Regions from separate parts of the Vibrio sp. V39_P1S14PM300 genome, predicted to be linked through region 1. Evidence: predicted binding sites of a transcription regulator. Region 1 holds the regulator's gene; each other region holds the start of a gene.
The links. Region 1 encodes CRP, which controls carbon source genes, mostly activating them, when cyclic AMP is high. Its sites were predicted from a motif close to TGTGANNNNNNTCACA; they were not measured.
Positions count from the first base shown of each region.

Region 1 (7,623 bases):
TGAGAAACAGCAGAAGCAGATGGCGCACATGCAGAGCTACATTGACCGCTTCCGCTACAAAGCCTCGAAAGCACGCCAGGCTCAGAGCCGGATTAAAGCGCTGGAGAAGCTGGAAAAAGTGCTGCCTGCGCAATTTGATAACCCGTTCAGTTTTGAATTTCGCCAACCTGCCGCGTTGCCCAACCCGATCCTGATGATGGACGAGGTTTCGGCCGGTTACGGTGATCACCTGATCCTGGATAAAATCCGCCTCAATCTGGTACCGGGCAGCCGCATTGGTCTGCTTGGCCGTAACGGTGCCGGTAAATCCACCCTGATCAAATTGTTGTCGGGGGAACTGGCTGCCCAAGGTGGCGATCTGACCTATTCACAGGGCGTGAAGATCGGGTACTTTGCCCAGCACCAACTCGAAACCCTGCATCCGGAAGAAACCCCGTTGCAGCACATGATGCAGATTGCACCGGATAAAAACGAGCTGGAGCTGCGCAACTACCTTGGCAGTTTTGGCTTCCACGGCGATAAGGCGCTGGAACCCGTCGCGCCGTTCTCCGGAGGTGAAAAAGCCCGCCTGGTGTTGGCGCTGATCGTGTGGCAAAAGCCCAACCTGCTGCTGCTCGATGAACCCACCAACCACTTGGATCTTGACATGCGCCAGGCCCTGACCCTGGCACTGCAGACCTACGAAGGCGCTATGGTGATTGTCTCGCACGATCGGTATCTGCTGCGTGCGACCACCGATGATCTGTACCTAGTCAACGATCGTCAGGTTGCTCCATTTGATGGTGACCTCAACGACTACTACAAGTGGCTGACAGAACAACAAAAAGCGCAGCGTAAGGAAGCGCAGGCCGCTCAGCCTGAAAAGGCGGGCACCAACAGCGCCGCTGCGAAAAAGGAGCAGAAGCGACGTGAAGCTGAGTTTCGCAAACAGACCGCACCTATTCGCAAAACGCTGACAAATCTGGAGCAAAAAATGGATAAGTTAAGCGCTGCATTGGAACAGGCGGAAGAGCAATTATCAGACTCCTCACTGTATGATGCGGAAAATAAAGCTAAACTTACCGAAGTACTGGCACTCCAGGCAAACAGCAAATCCGAGCTGGAAGACGTTGAAATGGAGTGGATGGCGCAGCAGGAATCCCTTGAACAGATGGAGCAGGAGTTCAATAGCCAATGACCCAAGAGCACGTACGCATTTCACTGACGCTAGAACGATTGTGGCAATTCAGTCTGCAATATTACGGTACCCGTGAGGTGAAAGAAGCGTGCCTGGCTCTGCAAAACAACTTTGGCGGTAACGTCAACCTGCTCCTGCTACTCAAATGGCTTGATGAGCAACGCGTCACCTTTCAGGAAGAAGACTGGCACAAGGTCGAGGAGTGTCTCGGTCGATCCGAGACACTGCTGCACAGCTTCCGCGACCTGCGCCGTCGGATGAAACTGAATCTCCCGGACACCTTGTATCGCGAATCACTCCAGTTTGAACTGCAACTCGAAAAACAACAGCAGTCCGATCTGGTCGATTGCATTAACGCGTTGCAACTGGAAAACAATCTCGGAGAGCCGCTTACTTTACGTTACTGTCGTCAGTTGGGTGGAGAACATTTGTTTCAGGCGTTTTCAGCGCCTGCACCGTCGCTCTACAATCTGGACTGATGACGCTATGACCCAATTTATCGCTGCTACCGGACTGACAAACCCACACCTGCAAACACTGGCACCGCGCTTTATCCGCAAAAAAGCCCTATTTGACCCCTTCTGGCAGACGCTGGACACACCAGACGGAGACTTTCTCGATTTGGCCTGGAGCGAGGCGTGGCAGAGCGACGCCGCGCAGACAAAGCCCTTGTTCATTCTGTTTCATGGCCTGGAAGGGTGCTTTTACAGCCCTTACGCCAATGGCCTGATGCACGCCTTTACTCAGGACGGCTGGCTGGCGGTGATGATGCACTTTCGCGGCTGCAGTGGCAAACCCAATAACCTCGCCCGCGCCTACCACTCCGGTGAAGTGGAAGACGCGCGTTTGTTTCTCGAGCACTTGCAGTGTCTCTTCCCGCATCAGCCGAAAGTGGCCGTCGGCATCTCTCTTGGCGGCAATATGCTGGCCAATTACCTGGCGCGCTACAACGACGACCCGATCCTCTCAGCAGCGACCATTGTTTCAGCACCACTCGACTTGGCCGCTTGTTCAGAGCGGATCGAGCAAGGGTTTTCCCAAGTCTACAAAAAGTACCTGTTGTCGTCGCTCAAGCGCAATGCGCTGCGTAAACACCACCTGTTGAAAGGCGAACTGGATGTCTCGTATGAGCACATCAAACGGGTCACTCGACTGTACGAGTTCGATGATCTGATCACAGCGCCGTTGCATGGCTTTAAAGACGCCCGCGACTACTACCAGCAGTGCTCAGGTATCCATTGTCTCAAACAGATCCGGATTCCCACTCAAATCATCCACGCCAAAGACGACCCTTTCATGACCGAGGCGGTGATCCCGAAATTCGTCCTGCCGGATAACATTGACTACCGGCTGTTTGACCATGGCGGCCATGTCGGCTTTCTCAGCGGTAGCGCACTGAAACCTCATTTCTGGTTGGAAGAAGCCTTACCGGCCTACTATGAAAGTGTCCGCGATACGGCATAATAGGCCGGCATCATAAAAGAGAGAGGTATTTATGATAGTTCCATGGCAACAGATTGACGCGCACACACTCGACAACCTGATCCGCGAATTCGTACTGCGCGAAGGCACCGATTACGGTGAAGTGGAAACGTCCCTGCAACACAAAGTCGACCAGGTCAAAGCGCAGCTTGAGTCCGGAGAAGCAGTGATCGTCTTCTCTGAACTGCACGAAACGGTGGACATCCAGCTGCGCCGCCATCTTTAACTGCCACACCACAATTGTCACGTTTCCATGATATAGTGGTTTCATAATCAAAACAGACAGGGAATGTCATGTCAGCAAAACACCCGATCATTGCGGTGACCGGTTCCTCCGGTGCCGGAACGACCACCACTTCGGAAGCTTTCCGCAAGATGTTCAACATGATGAACATCCGCCCGGCCTGGGTGGAGGGCGACAGTTTCCACCGCTTTACCCGTCCGGAAATGGATGTGGAAATCCGTAAAGCGCGTGAACAAGGACGTCACATCAGCTATTTCGGCCCTCAGGCCAACGATTTCCCGGCACTGGAAGAGTTTTTCCATAAATACGGCGATGAGGGCGTCGGTAAAGTGCGCCGCTACTTGCACACATTTGATGAAGCCGTGCCCTACAACCAGATGCCCGGCACCTTTACCCCGTGGCAGGAACTGCCGGAAAACTCCGATGTGCTGTTTTATGAGGGGCTGCACGGCGGCGTGGTCGACGGCGACACCAACGTCGCGCAACATGTGGATCTGCTGATCGGCATGGTGCCAATCGTCAACCTCGAATGGATTCAGAAATTCGTGCGCGACACCCGCGACCGTGGTCACTCGCGCGAGGCGGTGATGGATTCCATCGTGCGCTCAATGGACGACTACCTCAATTACATTACGCCGCAATTTTCACGAACGCACATCAACTTCCAGCGCGTCCCCACCGTCGACACCTCCAACCCGCTCAATGCCAAAGGCATCCCGAGCCTGGATGAGAGTTTTGTGGTGATCCGCCTGCGCGGCATCAAGAATGTCGACTTTCCCTACCTGCTGGCCATGATTGACGGCTCGTTCATGTCGCGCCACAACACCATTGTGGTTCCGGGAGGAAAAATGAGTTTTGCTATGGAACTGATTGTCCGGCCTATCCTGCAACAGCTGATTGAAACCGGAAAAATTGGTTAGAAATGCACGGCGCGCAAGATTACTTTTCATACCGTGATCATGTGCACATTTTTGCGTAAATAATCACAACCCGGACACGATTAAAATCAAGAAATCGTTTTCGAAAAAGGATACTATTCTTAACCGAAACACAAGATAGCTTGCAGCATTGGTAAAGTGCTCTTATTCTAGTAAGTCAAATTCAGGCTTGGCTAAAATATGGATAGCGGCAAGCGTACCCTGCAGAGGAAGTGAGATATTATGGTTCTAGGTAAACCTCAAACCGACCCAACACTAGAGTGGTTTCTTTCACATTGTCATATTCATAAGTACCCTTCAAAAAGCACGCTGATCCACGCGGGCGAGAAAGCAGAGACTTTGTACTACATCGTCAAAGGGTCTGTTGCTGTACTTATTAAAGACGAAGAAGGTAAGGAGATGATCCTGTCTTACCTGAACCAAGGTGACTTTATCGGTGAACTTGGTTTGTTCGAAGAAGACCAGGAGCGCACAGCTTGGGTTCGCGCGAAATCTCCTTGTGAAGTCGCGGAAATTTCATTCAAGAAATTCCGTCAGCTGATTCAGGTCAATCCGGATATCCTGATGCGCCTGTCAGCCCAGATGGCTCGTCGTCTGCAAGTCACCAGCCAGAAAGTGGGCGACCTGGCGTTCCTAGACGTTACCGGTCGTATTGCTCAGACTCTGCTGAACCTAGCCAAACAACCAGATGCGATGACCCACCCAGACGGCATGCAAATCAAGATCACTCGCCAGGAGATCGGTCAGATTGTCGGCTGTTCACGTGAAACAGTTGGTCGTATCCTGAAAATGCTGGAAGAGCAGAATCTGATTTCTGCCCACGGTAAAACCATCGTGGTATACGGCACGCGTTAATTTCCCGCCAGAAAACAACGTTCAAATTGAAAAAGCCACCGTCAGGTGGCTTTTTGTTATCATGCCGAACGTGTTACGACTGACTGTCGGTGCTCTCGAAAATCTTATCCGCCGAAGCCGCCACAAAACCCGGATACAACTGACCATCCGCCATCGGGTAACGCTTAGCAAATTCATAAAAGCCACCCGGGATGATCTCACTGCCTTCACTAAACTGAACCACGACTTTATCTGCCATGGTCGAAGATTGTTCCAGCAGTACATCCGGTGAGCCTTTCACTTCGCCACCTGAGGTATTGATGGTAAAGCCTGCCTGTCGCAGGTGATCATTGACCTGCTGCACTTCATCGAACGCCTTGAGCTGATTCACACTGACGGTAAAGTGATTCGCACCGTAGCCATGCGCAGCCAGCCAGGAGGCATACTCGCTCTCTTTCGCCAGCGTTTGGTAATCCGCATAACTCAGTTGCCACAAGCGACCACCGTACAAAAACGCTTCCCCTTCCAGCGCCGCAGCATCGACCTGCGCAACCAGATTGGCGACGATGGCCTGTAGCGCCGGCGAGCACTCTTCCACTTTCAGCTCGCTGATGAACACTTTTGGCTGCAGCGGATCCGGGTGTTCATAGTGCTTGGCCACCAGCTTCTTGCTCTCAAACACATAGTCGCCACACGGGGTGTAACCCAGCGCCAGAAACGGTTTGGCCAGGGTGTCGATACCAAGTGGTGCGACATTAAAGGTGCGCAGAGCTATGTGATCATTGATCAACGGCTCGTCTTCCTGCAGCAGTTGATGAACTTTGTCCGCGGACGGACACAGGCGGTGAATGTAGTCATTCCACAGCGATTGAAATAAAACAGCTGGCGTCATAACGCCTCCTTGTCGGGGTTGTTAACGTGTTATCGAATTGTGCTCTCTCTTCACCGGCCCATTTAATCGCCCGGCAAGATAGAAAGGAGGCTACCTGACCGCATGTCCAGAATGCCGCGCAGATAGCCTTCAACCTGTGACGAAACTGAGTGTAATACTGTCGTTATAGTTCTAAACCCGGGCTCAGAGTGGCCGGCAGGATCGTTTCCCCACCTTCCATTGATGCCATTGGGTATGCGCAGTAATCGGCGGCGTAGTAAGCGCTTGGACGTAAGTTGCCTGAAGCGCCCGGACCACCAAACGGCGCGTCACCGCTAGCGCCCGTCAGTTGACGGTTGCGGTTCACGATACCGGCGCGGATGTGCTCCACAAAGTAGTCCCATTCGCCGTCATCGGTCGACACCAGGCCAGCCGATAAACCGAAACGGGTATCGTTAGCCATCTCAACCGCGCTTTCCAGCGTGGCGTAGCGCACCACCTGCAGCAATGGGCCAAAGTACTCTTCATCCGGCAGCTCAGCGATGTGAGTGACGTCAATGATGCCTGGCGAGACGAACGCTGCTTCACCCGGCGTGGCTTCCAGCAGGCTTTCTCCGCCCAGCGATTGTAAGTTCGCCTGCGCGTCCAGGATCACTTTTGCCGCAGCCTGAGAAATCTGCGGCCCCATGAACGGTGCCGGCTCGGCAAACGGCTGATCGATACGAATGTTCTTGGTTGCGTCAACCAAACGGGCAATCAGCGCATCGCCTTTCTCTCCCACCGGGACGTAGAGGCGACGAGCACAGGTACAACGCTGACCGGCACTGATGAACGCCGATTGAATGATGGTGTACACCGTCGCGTCCAGATCGCCGTAGTGCTCGGAAATCACCATTGGGTTGTTGCCACCCATCTCCAGCGCTAACATCTTACCAGGCTGGCCTGCAAACTGACGATGCAGCAAGTGACCAGTATTGGCACTGCCGGTAAACAGCAGGCCATCGATGCCTTTGGCATCCGCCAGCGCAATGCCGGTTTCTTTCGCGCCCTGCACCAGGTTAATGACGCCCGCAGGCAAGCCGGCTTTTTCCCACAGCTTGACGGCAAATTCACCGGTCAGCGGCGTTTGCTCTGACGGTTTAAATACCACCGTATTCCCCGCCAGCAATGCCGGCACGATGTGACCATTTGGCAGGTGACCCGGGAAGTTGTACGGCCCAAAGACCGCCATCACACCCAATGGACGGTGACGCAGCACAATCTGGTTACCGTTCGCTTCACGAGCCGCTTCACCGGTGCGATCATGATAAGCGCGGATCGAGATCGCGATTTTGCCGGCCATAGCCGCCGCTTCAGTGCGCGTTTCCCACAACGGCTTGCCGGTTTCTTTGGCAATGATCTCGGCAATCTCTTCGCTGTGTTGCTTCACTTGCTCGGCAAACGCCAGCACAATCGCTTCACGCTGCTCAAAGCTGAGTTTTTTCCAGCTCAGGAAAGCCTGACGCGCCGCTTTGATCGCGGCGTCTACCTGCGCAGGCGTCGCACTGTCGCCCTGCCAGATCACTTCATTATTGTATGGGCTTTGAGAATGCATCGGCTCGCCTTGTCCGGCGACCCACTCTCCAGCAATCCATTGAGTCATCTTGTTTATCCTTCTCTTTTATTGCACCAGCATGCGCACATAATCGCCCGGTGCCAAGTGCAGCGCTTCGGCCACATCCGGGGCCAGAATCACGCTTTCGCTTTCTTTGTCATACGCCGCTTTTGCCGCCGTGGCACGGAAGTTTTCAAATGACGTATTGGCAATCAGAAAGTCCTGTGAACTGGCATGCTCCGCAATCGTTACTTTGGCGCGAATCGAGTGACGCACCGATTCGATATTGCGCAGGTCACACTCAACCGTTGGACCGGCATCAAAAATGTCGACATAGTTGCGACAGGTGAAGCCTTCTTTTTCCAGCAAACGCAGGGCCGGGCGGGTGTTTTCGTGAACCTGACCAATGACTTGCTGCGCTTCTTTGCTCAGCAGATTGACGTAAATCGGCAGCTTCGGCATCAGGTCGGCAATAAAGCCTTT
Region 1 covers NZ_WXWP01000003.1:43,099-50,721, forward strand. Annotated here, with positions in the region: gene CAG65_RS00395 (ABC transporter ATP-binding protein) at 1-1,177, shown strand, start outside; gene CAG65_RS00400 (TIGR02444 family protein) at 1,174-1,656, shown strand; gene CAG65_RS00405 (hydrolase) at 1,664-2,641, shown strand; gene CAG65_RS00410 (YheU family protein) at 2,673-2,885, shown strand; gene CAG65_RS00415 (phosphoribulokinase) at 2,954-3,823, shown strand; gene crp (cAMP-activated global transcriptional regulator CRP) at 4,064-4,696, shown strand; gene CAG65_RS00425 (DUF1338 domain-containing protein) at 4,770-5,567, opposite strand; gene astD (succinylglutamate-semialdehyde dehydrogenase) at 5,731-7,188, opposite strand; gene astA (arginine N-succinyltransferase) at 7,207-7,623, opposite strand, start outside.

Region 2 (7,623 bases), on a different contig from region 1:
TGTTTTTCTCCAGATGACGCTTTTTAAATTCGGCGAACAACATCGGCAGAACGCTCATTTTCAGCGCCGCCACTTCGGTGTAGTTGACCCAGTGTGAATCGCGGGCTTTTTGCAGACGCTGTTGGAAGTCGGCACTGCCGACTTTCTGCTGTGCTTCAGCACTGAGCGCAAACTCCGCCACCGAGCTGACATCAATGTACAGAATGTTCAGCCAGCGACGTGACGACGGGCTGTACGGGCTCGCGCCTTCCGGATTCGCCGGAAACAGGGAGTGAATCGGGTTGAGGCCGACAAAGTCACCGCCGCGTGATGCGATATCAGACACCAACTGTTTCAGGTCGCCAAAATCGCCAATCCCCCAGTTATGCTGAGTACGCAGGGTGTACAGCTGCACACTCGGTCCCCACATTTTTTTGCCGGCGAGCATCGGCGACTGCTTGTAGCAGGCTTGAGGAGCAATGATCAACGTCATTTCATACGGTGATTTACGACGCTTACGGGAAATAAACAGCTTGTGGTAGCCCCACGCCAGATCCCCCGACAATGCAAACACTAAAGGGCCACCCTCATTGCGTTCATCGCGAACGATTTGTGATTGAAGATAGCCTTCAAGTACCTCTCCCTGCTCGGTTTCCAGACGCCAGCTGAACTCGCTTTCACGAGCACTCACGCCCAAGTAAAGCGGTACTTCCACCGCTTCACCATCACGCAGGACCAGCACCGGGTCCAGCACGTCTTTGCGGTGTTTTTTCTCCGCAGATTTCAGCAGGGCATCGTCGCTGGTGGTGTCGTAGCCCAAAGACGCAAGCAAGCGAAGGAGAGTTTCATCCTCAACCTTCGCTTCGTCTCCCCACGCACTCACGTAGCTGTCGGCCAGTCTCGCCATTTCAGCGACTTGTTTTAATGCATTATGTTCTTTCATCGCTCTCTCCGAAGGACTGCAATAACCTTCAAATGTAGGGTGTTATGATCTGTGATCAGTTGTATCGTTATAAGTGACAGAGCCAAGGCTCTTCGAGCCTTGGCTTATTTGGATTAACGGTGAACCGCTTCCAGTTTCCAGATGTTATTCACGTAATCGCGAATACTGCGGTCGGAACTGAACTTGCCGACCAATGCGGTATTCAGTATCGCTTTCTTCGCCCAGCCCGCCGGTTCGCGGTACTGTTTGTCCATGTCCTCATGCGCTTTGACATAAGAGGCAAAGTCCGCCAGCACCAGATATGGATCGCCGCCGTCGAGCAGGCTGTCATAGGTGGCTCTCAGCTTGCCAGGTTCGCCCGGAGTAAATTCATCCCCCAACAACAGATCCAGCGACGCTTTGAGCAACGGGTCCGCGTTGTAGTAGTCATAAGGGTTGTAGCCGGACGCTTTCAGCGCTTCGACCTGATCCACTTCCAGACCGAAGATGTAGATGTTGTCATCGCCGACTTCTTCGCGGATCTCAACGTTGGCACCATCCATCGTCCCTATCGTCAATGCTCCGTTGAGCGCCATCTTCATGTTGCCGGTACCCGAAGCCTCTTTACCCGCCGTCGAAATTTGTTCGGACACATCCGCCGCCGGAATGATGATTTCCGCCATGCTGACGCGGTAATCCGGAACGAACACCACTTTCAGTTTGCCGCCGATACGAGGATCGTTGTTCACTTTATCGGCAATCTTGTTGATGGCGTAGATGATCTCTTTGGCCAGATGATAACCCGGTGCCGCTTTCGCCGCGAAAAACACCACGCGCGGCGCCATGTCAAAGTCCGGATCGTTGATCAAGCGGTGGTAGAGCGACAGAATGTGCAGCATATTCAGGTGCTGACGTTTGTATTCATGCAGACGCTTGATTTGCACATCAAAGATCGCATTAGTATCAAGATCGATCCCCATGTTGTCTTTGACCCATTTCGCCAGACGCTCTTTGTTCTGCTTCTTCACCGCCATGAACTGTTGCTGGAATCTGGTGTCATCGGCGTACTGCGCGATCGCTTCCAGCTGATCCAAATCTGCTGGCCACTGATCGCCAATCTTTTCTGAAATCAAAGCTGACAGGCCTGGGTTACAGAACTTGAGCCAGCGACGCGGCGTGATGCCGTTGGTCACGTTTTGCAGGCGGGTTGGGTACAGTTGATCAAATTCCGGAAACAGGTCACGTTTGACCAGTTCAGAGTGGAGCGCCGCAACACCGTTGACTGCGTAAGAGCCGACCACACACAAGTTGGCCATGCGAACCATACGGTGGAAACCGTCTTGAATGATCGACAGTTTTTGCTGTTTGGCTACATCGCCCGGCCATTTCGCCCGAACTTCCTGCAAGAAGCGGTGGTTAATTTCGTAAATGATTTCCATGTGACGCGGCAACAGACGCTGGATCAGAGACTCGTCCCAGGTTTCCAGTGCTTCTGGCAGCAAAGTGTGGTTAGTGTAGGCAAACGTTTTAGAACAGATCGCCCACGCGTCTTCCCATGACAGTGATTTGTCATCCAGCAGAATGCGCATCAGCTCTGGGATCGCAATCGTCGGATGTGTATCGTTCAGTTGGATGGTTTCAAACTTCGGCAGCGAAGCCAGGGTATGGCCTGCTTCTTCATGACGACGCAGGATATCACGCACCGACGCAGCACTGTGGAAGTACTGCTGCATCAGACGCAGTGTCTTGCCTTTTTCATGGTTGTCATTCGGGTACAACACTTTGGTGATGTTACCCGCGTCAATCAAGGCGTGCTGCGCTTCAAAATAGTTACCATTGTTAAAGCTCTCCAGCGAAAAAGGAGCGATCGCCTGACATTCCCACAAACGCAGCGGGTACACCGTGTCACTTTCATAACCGACAATCGGCAGATCCCACGGCATGGCTTTTACAGACATCCCCGGTACCCAACGACGTTTCTCTTTGCCATTCTCCTGGTAAACATCCACGTGACCGTAGAACCCGATTTCCTGCGCCAAATCCGGACGCGCCACTTCCCACGGGTAACCCTCAACCCCGCACCAGGCATCCGGTGCTTCTTGTTGATGACCCTGTTTAAACGACTGCTTAAACAGGCCGTATTCATAGTGAAGGCCGTAACCGACGGTCGGAAATTCCTGAGCTGCCAGCGAGTCCATGAAACACGCCGCCAGACGACCCAGACCACCGTTACCGAGTGACGGATCACGTTCCTCCTCCAGCAGATCGGTCAGGCTCTGCCCCAGCTCTGCCATAGCATCGGTGATCTGTTGGTACAATCCGAGGCTGATCAAGTTATTGCCGGTCAGACGGCCGATCAGAAACTCAAGCGACAGGTAGTTCACGCTCTTAGCATGACGGATCTTGTCGTCTTGTTCGGTTTGCAGCATGTCGAAGGTGGTCATTTCCGCTAAGGCACGGCCCATAGCCAGATACCAGGCCCGGCTGCTCGCATGCTCAACGGTGGTTGCGTAGGTCGCAGAAAGGTGCTTTTTCACACTCGCTTGGAAAGAAGCTTTATCAAAGTGTTTCTGTTGCGCAGGTTTCATGACGAAATCTCACTTACTTTTAGTTTTAATCCATCTGAGACGTATCGTGCATCGACAGTGCAATCGAAACATCCTCCTAAACTTTGGCAGGAGGAGGATGAGGGCTCAGGGCGTAGAGGGCGGATACAACACAACTCAGTGATCCAACTCTCATAACTGCCGCCATCGGACAAACGCAGCAGTGAGTCAGATCACAACACCAACGCATTGAGCATACATTCAGAGTGTGACGCGCAGGTTGAAGGAAAAATACACAAATGAGCAGAATACTACACAGATCACATATTAAGGCGTCATTTCGCATCGCCAACCACCAAACCGGTGTAACCAATGGCGCAAAGGGACGATTCAAAGCCAAACAAACTTGATCAAACTCACATTTACAGGGCGTAGAAGCACCAATTTTGTGAAACGAGCAAAAATCTCGTCCTCGATCAATAACCGTCACCAGCGACTTCCAGTACCATCTTAATAATTCGGTCAGTAGATAGTTCTACTGACCTTGAGGACTGATTTAATTAGGGGCTGAAATTCAACCATGTGGATTCCTTCTAAACTGACCCGGCCGGGACGCCTGCATAACGCCATTGTTCGCCCGCGGGTTCTCGAGCTGCTACAGCAGGCACCCTGCTATAAACTGGTGCTATTCCGCTCCCCAGCGGGGTACGGTAAGACCACCATGGCAGCCCAGTGGCTGTCGGACAAACCGAATGTCGGCTGGTACAGCATCGACGAAAGCGACAACGACCCGTTCCGCTTTATGAATTACATGCTGCAGGCACTGAACAAAGCCACCCACTTTTCCTGCCCGAATGCGCAGAAACTGGCGGAGAAACGCCAGTTCTCTTCGCCGCACTCTCTGTTTGGCGAAGTGTTCAGTGAAATGTCGGACTTTCATCAGGAGTGCTATCTGGTACTGGATGATTATCATCTGATTGCCGACGACGATATCCATGAAGCCATGCGCTTTTTCCTCAAGCACATGCCGGATAATCTGACGCTGGTGGTCACCAGTCGAGCGGCGCCTCCCTTAGGCACCGCCAATTTGCGTGTCCGCGATCTGATGATCGAGATCGGTCATGAATTGCTGGCATTTGACACCGAAGAAACCACCCGCTTTTTCAATCAACGGGTCAGTGATGGGATTGACGATACCACCGCCGACAATCTGCGCTCTTATGTGGAGGGCTGGCCGTCTGCGTTGCAGTTGATCGCATTACAAGCGCAGCATCAAAAGCGAACCTTGATCCAGTCGATGGAATCCGTTTCCCAGTTCAATAATGCGCATCTGTGGGACTACTTGGTCGAAGAGGTGTTTGATCTGCTGGATCTGGAAACCCGTCAGTTTCTGATGCAGTGTTCGGTACTGGACAACTTTAACGATGCGCTGGTCTGTGCCCTGACCGGACGCGATGACGCCCTGAGTATGATTGAATCGCTCAACCGTTTCGGTCTCTTCATTCATCCGCTGGAAGGTGAACAGAACTGGTACCGCTTCCACAATCTGTTTGGCGAATTTCTCGCTCACGAACGCATGGCGCGCATGCCACAAAAAGAGCTGGAGCTGCATAAAGCCGCTGCCAGCGCCTGGTTGGCACAAAATGCGCCCCATCAAGCGTTGCGTCACGCTCAGAAAGCCGACAACTCACAGCTGGTGGCCGATATTGTCACCCAGTACGGTTGGCAGATGTTCAATGGTGGTGAACTGCGAACGCTGGAAGCGGCGATAGAGTCCCTGACCCCGGAGCAGCTCTACAGTGAACCGAAACTGTGTATGTTGCAGGCCTGGCTGGCACAAAGTCAGCACCGCTACAATGATGTCGGTGATCTGTTGCGCAAAGCCGATGAACAGATGCGCGCGTTTAACGTGGTACTCAGTACCAAAGAGCAAGGGGAGTTCAACGCGTTGCGGGCTCAGGTTGCCATCAACCAGAACGAACCGGAAAACGCACTTGAGCTGGCTGAACTGGCGCTCAGTCAGCTGGACAATACCATCTACCGCAGCCGCATTGTCGCCACCTCTGTGGTTGGCGAGGTGAATCACGTGCTCGGGCAGCTCAGCCGCGCCCTGCCAATGATGCAACAGACCGAAAAACTGGCGCGTCAGTATCAGGTCTACCACCAGGCGCTGTGGGCCATGCTGCAGCAAAGCGAAATTCTGATCGCGCAAGGTTACGTTCAGGCCGCGTATGAGGTGCAAGACAACGCCTTTAAACTGATTGAAGAGCAACACTTACAACAGGTTCCACTGCACGAATTCCTACTGCGCATCCGCGCTCAAATTCTGTGGTGCTGGAACCGCCTGGATGAAGCTGAAGAGTGCGCTTACAAAGGTCTGGATGTGCTTGGCAATCACGATCCCAGCAAACACCTGCACAGTTATTCGATGCTGGCACGTATCGCCATAGGCCGTGGTGAACTCGACAAAGCCGCAAAATTCATCGATCAGATTGTCCACCTGATGAAGCAATCCACCTACCACGTGGACTGGACCGCCAACGCCTCTCTGTCGCTTATCTTGTTCTGGCAGGCACGCGGGGATCTTGATGCCATCCAGCAGTGGCTGGCCACCACCAGCCGGCCACAAAAAGCCTGCAACCACTTCACCCAACTGCAATGGCGCAATATTGCCCGCGCCTACATCAATCTCGGTGAATTTGCTAAGGCGGAAGAAACACTGGCCTTTTTGCAGCAGGAAGCGCAGGAATATCAGTTGGTGACAGACATCAACCGCAACCTGATCGTTGAAGCCGTCATGGCAAGTACCCGTGGCGATGAAGACACAGCGCGCAGCAAGCTGAAAGAAGCACTGGAGATGACCAACCAGACCGGCATTCTCGGTAATTTCCTCGTCGACGGTGCCAAAATTGGTCATCTGCTTGAACGCCTTACCAGCCGCGCCGAACTCGGCGATCTCGAACGTCACCGCGCTCAGCAGTTGATGAAAGACATCTCCACCACTCAGCGCAGCCGCTCTGTGCATTTCGATGAGGAGTTTGTTGAAAAGCTGGTCAACCATCCGAATATTCCGGAACTGGTGCGCACCAGCCCGCTGACGCAGCGAGAGTGGCAGGTACTCGGTCTGATCTACTCCGGTTTCAGTAATGAGCAGATTGCGCAGGAACTGGATGTGGCTGGAACGACAATCAAAACCCACATCCGTAACCTGTACCAGAAGCTCAATATCGCCAACCGGAAAGAGGCGATCCGCACCGCAGAAAATCTGTTGCAATTGATGGGTTTTTGACGTGCAACATCCCTACCCTTAAAGCAAAAAAGCCAGCCATTACGCTGGCTTTTTGCTCTCGTGGCGACTTAACGTACAGCCGGTAAACTGGTCGCCTGCATGTGAATTTCCGCCTCCCAGGAAGGTTCCTGGCGCCACTGCTTCACCACACCACGGTTCGTCATCCACACCGTCGCCTTGTCCGTCGCATCAGCGAACACGGTTTCACTGTACACCTTACACGCTTCAAACGTGCCGGCGGCCACGGTGACACGCTCGCTCCCCAGATATTTCTCACCATAGGTAAAGCGGCGTGATGTCAGTTGCTCAACCGGCGTCTCTTCCACTGCGTCCAGGATCTGGCCAAGTGTCACCGTCGCAAACTGACCGTATGAGGTCGTCACGCCCAGTTTGACCTGCTCTTTTCCGGTCGATGCTGGCAAGACCACTTTAACGCTGCCCCACCGCTCGGTTTGCACCGGATCGTGTCCATTCAGACCAAGAAAAAGTCCGCGTCCTGATACTGCTCTTCAGTAAACACGTGGCTCCCTTTTGCATCATAGCCGGTGACCACGGTTTGGGTCAGACCAGCCTGACCCAATGCGGCAGGCAAGCCTGTCACGTTGCTGTCGGTCAACCAGGAAAACTGGCTGCCAGCATGCTCAAAACGATAAACAAAATCCGTCATCGCGCCGTCATTCTGCCACGGTACTGAGCGCTGTACGGCGTACACCAGCCGATCACCGATCTGAGCCGTATATCCAGCGTCTGGCAATCCATCAAGACACGCCTGTAATGTCATCGGTTGTGCGTAATTATCGAGAAGAAAACGCATCCCTTCACGGTCAAACACGTACTCCTCTCCGCCGCTGTGCGCCTGCACAAAATGCGTAACCCGCACGAAATCA
Region 2 covers NZ_WXWP01000337.1:1,978-9,600, reverse strand. Annotated here, with positions in the region: gene malQ (4-alpha-glucanotransferase) at 1-922, opposite strand, end outside; gene CAG65_RS17540 (glycogen/starch/alpha-glucan phosphorylase) at 1,036-3,489, opposite strand; gene malT (HTH-type transcriptional regulator MalT) at 4,028-6,736, shown strand; gene CAG65_RS17530 (hypothetical protein) at 6,805-7,194, opposite strand; gene CAG65_RS17525 (hypothetical protein) at 7,209-7,623, opposite strand, start outside.
Region 2: malT (HTH-type transcriptional regulator MalT) is a predicted target of CRP. The motif match lies at 3,853-3,868, and genes of this name have one in related genera.

Region 3 (7,623 bases), on a different contig from region 1:
GATGAAGTTTGGTATGTCAGAAGGCATGATCCTGGCGGCAGGCCCTGGTGGCAGCGAGCTGTGGATCCTGGAGCCACACGAAGGCGCTCAGCCTGGTATGCGTGTGATGTAACCCACTGCCAGCCTTGTAACTCCCAGCGCCTGATGGAAACATCAGGCGCTTTTTTATTGACCAGGTTCACACTTTTAGGTCAGCTTGCACCAAAACAGCGCAACATCTTGGATTTAAATTAGATAACTCATTGTTTTTAAATAACTAATTTCTTGGCATTAAGTCTGCTACCCCTTTTGAGGTAGAAAGGCATTAACAAGGAGTTGGTTATGTTTGTTTTGATTTCGATGCTGATATCCATCGGCATACTGGCAGTTTTACTTTACCTGTCCAAGCAACGACAAAATTCGCTGCAGCGCAAATACGAATTGCTGGTCGACCTGCGACAACTGCTGCATCAGTGCCGTCAGCACCGCAGTGCCACGCATCTGGGCCTGACGTCAGAGCACAATCCGAAATCCGAGCTCAGCCATCTTCAGGACGCATTAATGGAGACCAGCAACCATCTGATCGCCACCGCCCAGTTCGAAAATAAACCCATGTACCGGATTTTACAGCTCAAGCTCAAGGCGTTAGACAAGGAGTGGTCAGACCGCAGTGTTGCCCGTAATCAAATGATCCACGGTAAAACCATTCGGCACTGTTTGTTTCTGATGGATGAAATTGCCATGGCCTGGCTGGCAGAGTCTGGTCGAGACGACCTCAGTGACGAATATCACCTCAACTGGCAGCAAGTAGTCGACTCCATGGAAGTGCTGACTCAGCTGCGCATTTCGATTCAGGATATGCACACGGAAGATGGCGCCCTGAGAGTCAAATATTACTGCGACAAAATGCGCCGTAAGCTCAACCAACTGGCGCTGATCAGCCCACTGTCGATTGCCTCACCAGGCTGCTCTAAAGCGATGCATATGCTGGGGGAACTGACCGACAATCCGGCGTATGACATCAGTGTCGAACAGCTGTACGCCATGACCAGTGATGTTTCGCTGAGCATCGCCAACGTTTATGATCAGATGCTGTCTGAGCTGACGGAAACATTGTACCTGCCGTTACCCAAAGTGGCGATTGCCGCCTGACACAAAAAAGCCGCCCGAACCGGCGGCTTTATCACTCACAATGAAGCTAAAAATTACAGCATCTTACGCGCAGCTTCTACCACAACTTTGATAGAGCGTGCTTCGGTTTCTTTCAGCGTAGAGTGATCCGGGATTTCTTTTTGCGTGCGGTTGATGATCACACCGGCAACACAACCCGCTTTCAGACCCGAGCTGGCACACATGGTCAGTAACGTCGCTGACTCCATTTCGAAGTTCAGTACGCCCATGTCCTGCCACTCTTTCATCGAACCCTGGAAGCGCTTCACAACGCGGCCTGTGAAGGTATCGTAGCGCTCTTGGCCTGGATAAAAAGTATCGCTCGATGCGGTCACACCGGTGTGGACAGTTGCGCCAGCATCAATCGCAGCCGCTTTCATTGCGGTCGCCACATCAAAGTCGGCAACCGCAGGAAATTCCATTGGAGCAAAGTGCAGACTCGCACCATCAAGACGCACAGAACCGGTTGTGACGATCATGTCACCCACATTGACGTGTGGTTGGATAGCGCCCGTCGTACCCACTCTCAGGAAAGTACGCACGCCCAATTGTGCAAGCTCTTCAACCGCAATCGACGTAGAAGGACCGCCGATACCAGTTGAACAAACCACAACCGGTTTACCGTCCAGCTCAGCGCGGTACACCGTGTACTCACGTTGACTTGCCAGAAATTCCGGGTTATCCATCAGCTCTGCGATCTTCTGTACACGTGCCGGATCGCCCGGAATGATCGCCAGTGTGGCACCATTAAGATCCGCTTCAGTAACGCCCAGATGGAAAACTGCTTGAGACATAAGAGACTCCTTATAGTGGCTTGTTCAGCTCGTATTGATTCATTGGGTACTTGCCTACTCTAACCAACAAACGCCTGACAAAGAGTGATTAGAGTCACAATGATGCGCGTAAACATAATTAGCATTTCATTAAATGATCGACATGATCACACTTAATCCCAACTCAAAGACAATTGATTGCATAAAAGTGATAGCCGCTACTCAACCAGTGTAGCGACTATTTATGACAGTTCGCGTGGACGTTTACTGACGAGGGTTAAATTTCAGTAAGCGCAGAGCGTTCAGCGTCACCAGAGCGGTGGCCCCACTGTCTGCCAAGACAGCGACCCACAAGCCGGTAATGCCGAGTAAACTGGTCACCAGAAATATCCCTTTCAGCCCCAAAGCCAGAGTGATGTTCTGTCGGATATTGCTGAGAGTTGCGCGGGACAGTTCAATCATACCAGGCAGCTCCACCAGTCGGTTATGGGTGATAGCCGAGTCTGCCGTCTCCAGCGCAACATCCGTACCGCCGCCCATGGCAATCCCGATACTGGCCGCTTTCATTGCAGGCGCATCGTTGATGCCGTCCCCCACCATGGCGACCTTCGCCTTTTGCGATAACGCTTCTACGTAGTGCACTTTGTCCTGTGGTAACAAGCCGGCCTGATAATCGATACCAATCTGGCTGCTGATGGCAGCGGCGCTGCGTGGATTGTCTCCGGTCAGCATCACCGAATGGATACCCAAAGCTTTGAGTGCCGTTATCGCCTGCGCCGCATCTTCGCGCAGCGTGTCCTGCCAGGCAATCAGACCCAGCGCTTCAGACTGACCCTTCAGTACCACCACGACCGTTTTTCCCGCACCTTCTAATTGTTCAATGCGAGTCTGCAACGTCGCACTCACAGGCACAGATACTTTGCTCGGCGCAAGAATTTGATAGAGCTCACCTTCAACCCGGCCCTGTACCCCACTGCCTACCAACGCCTGTTTCTCCTCGGCTTCCGGAAGCGTCAGCCCCATCTGCTGCGCTTTGTTGACCACAGAAACCGCCAGTGGATGACTGGAGCCAACTTCAATCGCTCCGGCCACTCGCATCAGCTGCGCGAGAGAGACCTGCTCTACCGGTTCAATGTCGGTGACTTCCGGCTTGCCTTTGGTCAGTGTACCAGTTTTATCAAAAGCAATGGTGTCGATATGACCCAACTGCTCTAGCGCAGCACCGCCTTTAATCAGAGCCCCACGCCGCGCAGCAGCGGCCAGCCCGGAAGTGATGGCGGCTGGCGTTGAGATCACCAGTGCACAAGGGCAAGCAATCAGCAATAAAGCTAATCCGCGGTAAACCCAGGTTTCCCATGGTTGAGCAAACATCAGCGGCGGTACGATGATCACCAGTAGCGACACCAGCATCATTAGCGGTGTGTACCAGCGACTGAACTTATCCAGAAAACGCTCCAAAGGGGCTTTACGAGATTCCGCCTCTTCAATCAGATGCAAAATCCGGTCAATGGCATTTTCGCCCTGACGTGAGATCACGTGAAAGCGCACCACTTTGTCCACCACCACTGCGCCCGCCATCACGGCGTCACCCAGGAAACGTTCAACCGGAATCGACTCCCCCGTCAGCGCACTCTCATCAAAACTGGCTGAGGATTCCTGCAACTGACCATCTGCTGGCATTCGCGCTCCGGGCGCGACTTCAATGATGTCTCCTGGTTTAAGGTCGGCCGCCAACACCTGTACCCGGCGGCCATCATCGATTCTGGTCGCATTCTCTGGCACCAGCGCCATCAATGCCTGCACGCCGCTGCGCGCGCGCGAGGCGGCAAATGCTTCCAATCGCTCACCAATCAAAAACAGCAACAACACCATCGCCGCTTCAACGGTTTCGCCCAGATACAACGCCCCAATTGCAGCCACACTCATCAGTGTCTCAATCGCAAACGGCGTACCGGATTTAGCCAGAGCGAATGCTTTTTTCATGATCGGCGCCAAGCCAATCAGGCAGGTCAGGATAAACAGCCACTCACTGACTTGAGGGACCACCGGTTTTAGCAGTGCACCGACGGCCATCGCGGTAGCGATCGCAATGATCTGACCGTTCTGGCGAACCACATGTCGCCAGCCTGCATTGTCTGCTGATGTTGCCGTAGAGGCGTTGGAAACGAGAGTAAACCCCGTATCGACAACAGCGGCTTCGACCGCCTGAGCCAGGCGTTGGTCATCAAACTTAACGACCAGCTTTTCGGTGGCAAACAGCACTTTCGCCTGAATAATGCCATCGAGTCGACTGACGGCCGTTTCAATTTTACGTGCGCAGGATGGGCAATCCATACCTGCGACCTGCCAGCTTTGTGTGTATTTGGCTACCCTAGCGGCGTCGCTGTCTTCGTCACCGGGATCGCTTCCCGATGCACAACTGTGACTGCTGCAGCATTCGGCGCCGGAATCTGATGCCTCTGCCATGTGGACAGACGAAATTTTAGGGCTAGAGCATGAACCAGCCTGAGAAGGGTTAATTGCGATTTTATTTGAACGACATGCATCGTGTTTGCTGCACATAATCGAACTCCTGTTTCCAACTAAAAAAGAGAACTTTTCTCATTACAGTCACAGCATAAACCTTGGACTCTACTCCAAGGTCAACGCTTTTCAGGATTTATTTTCGGCCGGTGAGATCAGCACTTCACTGTCGGCCCCGGCTTCGTCGATCAGAACCGCATCGTGAGTACAAAACGGTTGGGTGTTCACACAGGTAACCGACGGATCTACTTGCACCACCGCGGGCTGCTGTGACGACATCAGTTCATTGATGTGCCAGCGCAACACCACCAACGCGATCAGGCCAAACACCACCGTCCCGACCGCCTGCCCATACACCACGCCGAGTGCCCCGAACCAATCGGCACCGAGGTAGACAAACGGCAAGGTTCCGAGTGTCGCCTTGCCTAAATTGAGCGCGGTTGAAAACAGCGGCTTGCCGAGATTGTTAAATGAGGTGTTAGCGACGAATAAGGTGCCATTGAAAATAAAGCTGATCGCCACATAAGTACAAAAGGCCGCCACCAGCACTGCGGCGTCACCAGACAAGGAGAAACCACGAATAATCAGCCCCTGACAAAAATAGAGGACGACACATATAAACAAGGTGTAGAGGGTGGTCACCAGCAAAGCATTACTGAGCGTTTCTCTGACCCGATCGAATCGATGGGCGCCGAAATTTTGACCGACGATTGGCCCGACGGCGCCCGACAAGGCAAAAATCACCGCAAAACACACTGGCGTCAACCGCCCGATAACCGCAAAACCCGCCACATAGTCCTCGCCAAAATGCGCAATGGAAGACGTAACGATCGCATTACCTATCGGTGTGGCAATATTGGTGATAATGGCGGGCACCGCGATCATCAGTATTACTCGGATGTGGTTGCGCCAAGTGTTCAGCGACGGCACCGCTACCAATTGATGCACTCTAATCAAAGGCGCAAGAGAAAAATACAGCACCGTAAATCGGGCGAATACCGACGCTAGCGCAGCGCCTTCCACATTCCAGCCAAAACCGAAGATAAACAATGGATCCAACACCGCATTGGCAATACCTCCCGACAACGTCGCCAGCATGGACCGCTTAGCATCTCCGGCAGCGCGCAACCCCGCCCCTGCCGCCATGGCTACCGCGACAACCGGCCCACTGGGCAACAGGATGGTCAAGTAAGCCTGAGCCCGCTCGGCGGCGTATCCTTTGGCACCAATCGCCGCCAGCAACTGAGGCATAAACCACAACATGAACGCTGCCACCACACTGCTGATCACAAACGTCGTCATTAACACCGATACACTTAGCTGACGGGCGTGTTGCTGCTGATGAGCCCCGATGGCCTTCGATACCAACGCCCCCATCGCAATCGAGGCGCCGATAGAAATCGACGTCGAGAAAAACACCAGCGTGCCGGCAAAGCCAACCGCCGCGGCGAGTTCCACCTGGCCGAGCATACTGATGAACAACATATCGAGCAGATCGACCACAAACAACGCCATCAATCCAACGGAGCCGGCGCCTGACATCACTAAGATGTGCCTCATGGTCGAGCCCTGAACAAATTTCGCGTTGTGTTCGGTCATAGAATGCTCTGAGCAAAACAAAAGGCGCCGATGCGCCTTTCAAGGGATAGGAATAAATTAAACGGGCTTTTTGAAGCAACTATCAATCGATTTAGCGATCGCACGCAGCACATCACGCCGGGTGATAATACCGACCAACTTACCATCATCAATCACCGGATACACTTTTGGCTTACCCACTTTCATCATTTCCGCCAGCGCGATGATGGATGTGTCAGGCGATACAGACAACACCTCACGGTGCATACAATCTGAGACGATGTGAGTATCCTGGCAGAAATAACTCACTTTGATCAGTTTATCGAGTAAGTCTTGCCCGGACAGGAAACCAATCACCTGTTCTTTTTCGTTGATCACCGGCCCACCAAGGTAGTTCGAGTTCATGACCTTTTCCAGCGCTGCACTCAACGACATATCCGGTGTGAATGTCACCGCCTGAAGGGTCATATAATCTCTGACTTTTAATAATTCCATGCGCGTCTCCTTTGCTGCGATTTTTGCAGTGCCTATACGCTAATTGTTGTCTAATTTCTTGATTTTACTAAATGGAATTCAGCAATTTTAATCATAGGCAGCATCTATCACCTGATAGCCATACTGTCACTGTGGACGCTCACCCTGAGATGGGCTCCTGAAATCAGTATGGTTGAACACGCCAAAATCAGGCAACTTTCCTTGGTCAACAAACCGTCAAAGCTTGGATTAACTCACTGCGCGTCCAGTTCTTTAAATAACGCGCATCAAAAAGGCCAACCTGAGGTTGGCCTTGTTGGACTTATTTATGCCAACGTTTGGCAGCTTGCGTGTCTGAATCGCGTGATTCAACCCAGCGAGTCTGGTTGGTCGTCCGTTCCTTTTTCCAGAACGGTGCCTGAGTTTTGAGGTAGTCCATTATGAACTCACAAGCCTCAAATGCCGCGCCGCGATGGGCACTGACCACACCCACAAACACAATCTGATCCCCAATATCGAGATCACCAACACGATGGATAACCCGGGTGTGCAACAGAGGCCAACGTTGCTCTGCCTGATCGCAGATATTCAGCAGCGACTTTTCCGTCATTCCCGGGTAATGCTCTAACGACAGCCCCGTGACATTGTCGCCCAAATTCATATCCCGGACTTTACCGACAAAGGTGACAACAGCGCCTGCTGCACTTCCCTGAGCTAAACGCTGATATTCGTCACCCACCGAAAAATCCTGTTGCTGTACCGAGACGCGTGGATCCATCTTAGCCTCCGGTCACAGGCGGAAAGAACGCCACTTCATCACCGTCGTTCAACTTAGTGTCGAGCGGGACAATCGCCTGATTCACCGCCGCTAGCAATTTACCGGCTTCCAGCGCCAGTGACCATTTGCCCTCTTGAGCCGCCAGGTGTTCGCGCAGCGCATCAACCGTAGTAAAACGAGACTCAACCTGGACTTGATCCGTACCGACCAATTCACGGGTTTGAGCAAAAAATAACACTGTAATCATGACTCTGCCTTAAAATGTCCGGACTTCCCTCCGGTTTTCTCCAACAGTCGAACCTGACCAATCACCATGTCTTTCTGGACCGCTTTACACATGTCATAGAT
Region 3 covers NZ_WXWP01000338.1:2,154-9,776, reverse strand. Annotated here, with positions in the region: gene metG (methionine--tRNA ligase) at 1-112, shown strand, start outside; gene CAG65_RS17640 (hypothetical protein) at 322-1,131, shown strand; gene udp (uridine phosphorylase) at 1,185-1,943, opposite strand; gene CAG65_RS17630 (zinc/cadmium/mercury/lead-transporting ATPase) at 2,187-4,484, opposite strand; gene CAG65_RS17625 (MATE family efflux transporter) at 4,575-6,044, opposite strand; gene CAG65_RS17620 (CBS domain-containing protein) at 6,102-6,518, opposite strand; gene moaE (molybdopterin synthase catalytic subunit MoaE) at 6,820-7,275, opposite strand; gene moaD (molybdopterin synthase sulfur carrier subunit) at 7,277-7,522, opposite strand; gene moaC (cyclic pyranopterin monophosphate synthase MoaC) at 7,519-7,623, opposite strand, start outside.
Region 3: udp (uridine phosphorylase) is a predicted target of CRP. The motif match lies at 2,027-2,042, and genes of this name have one in related genera.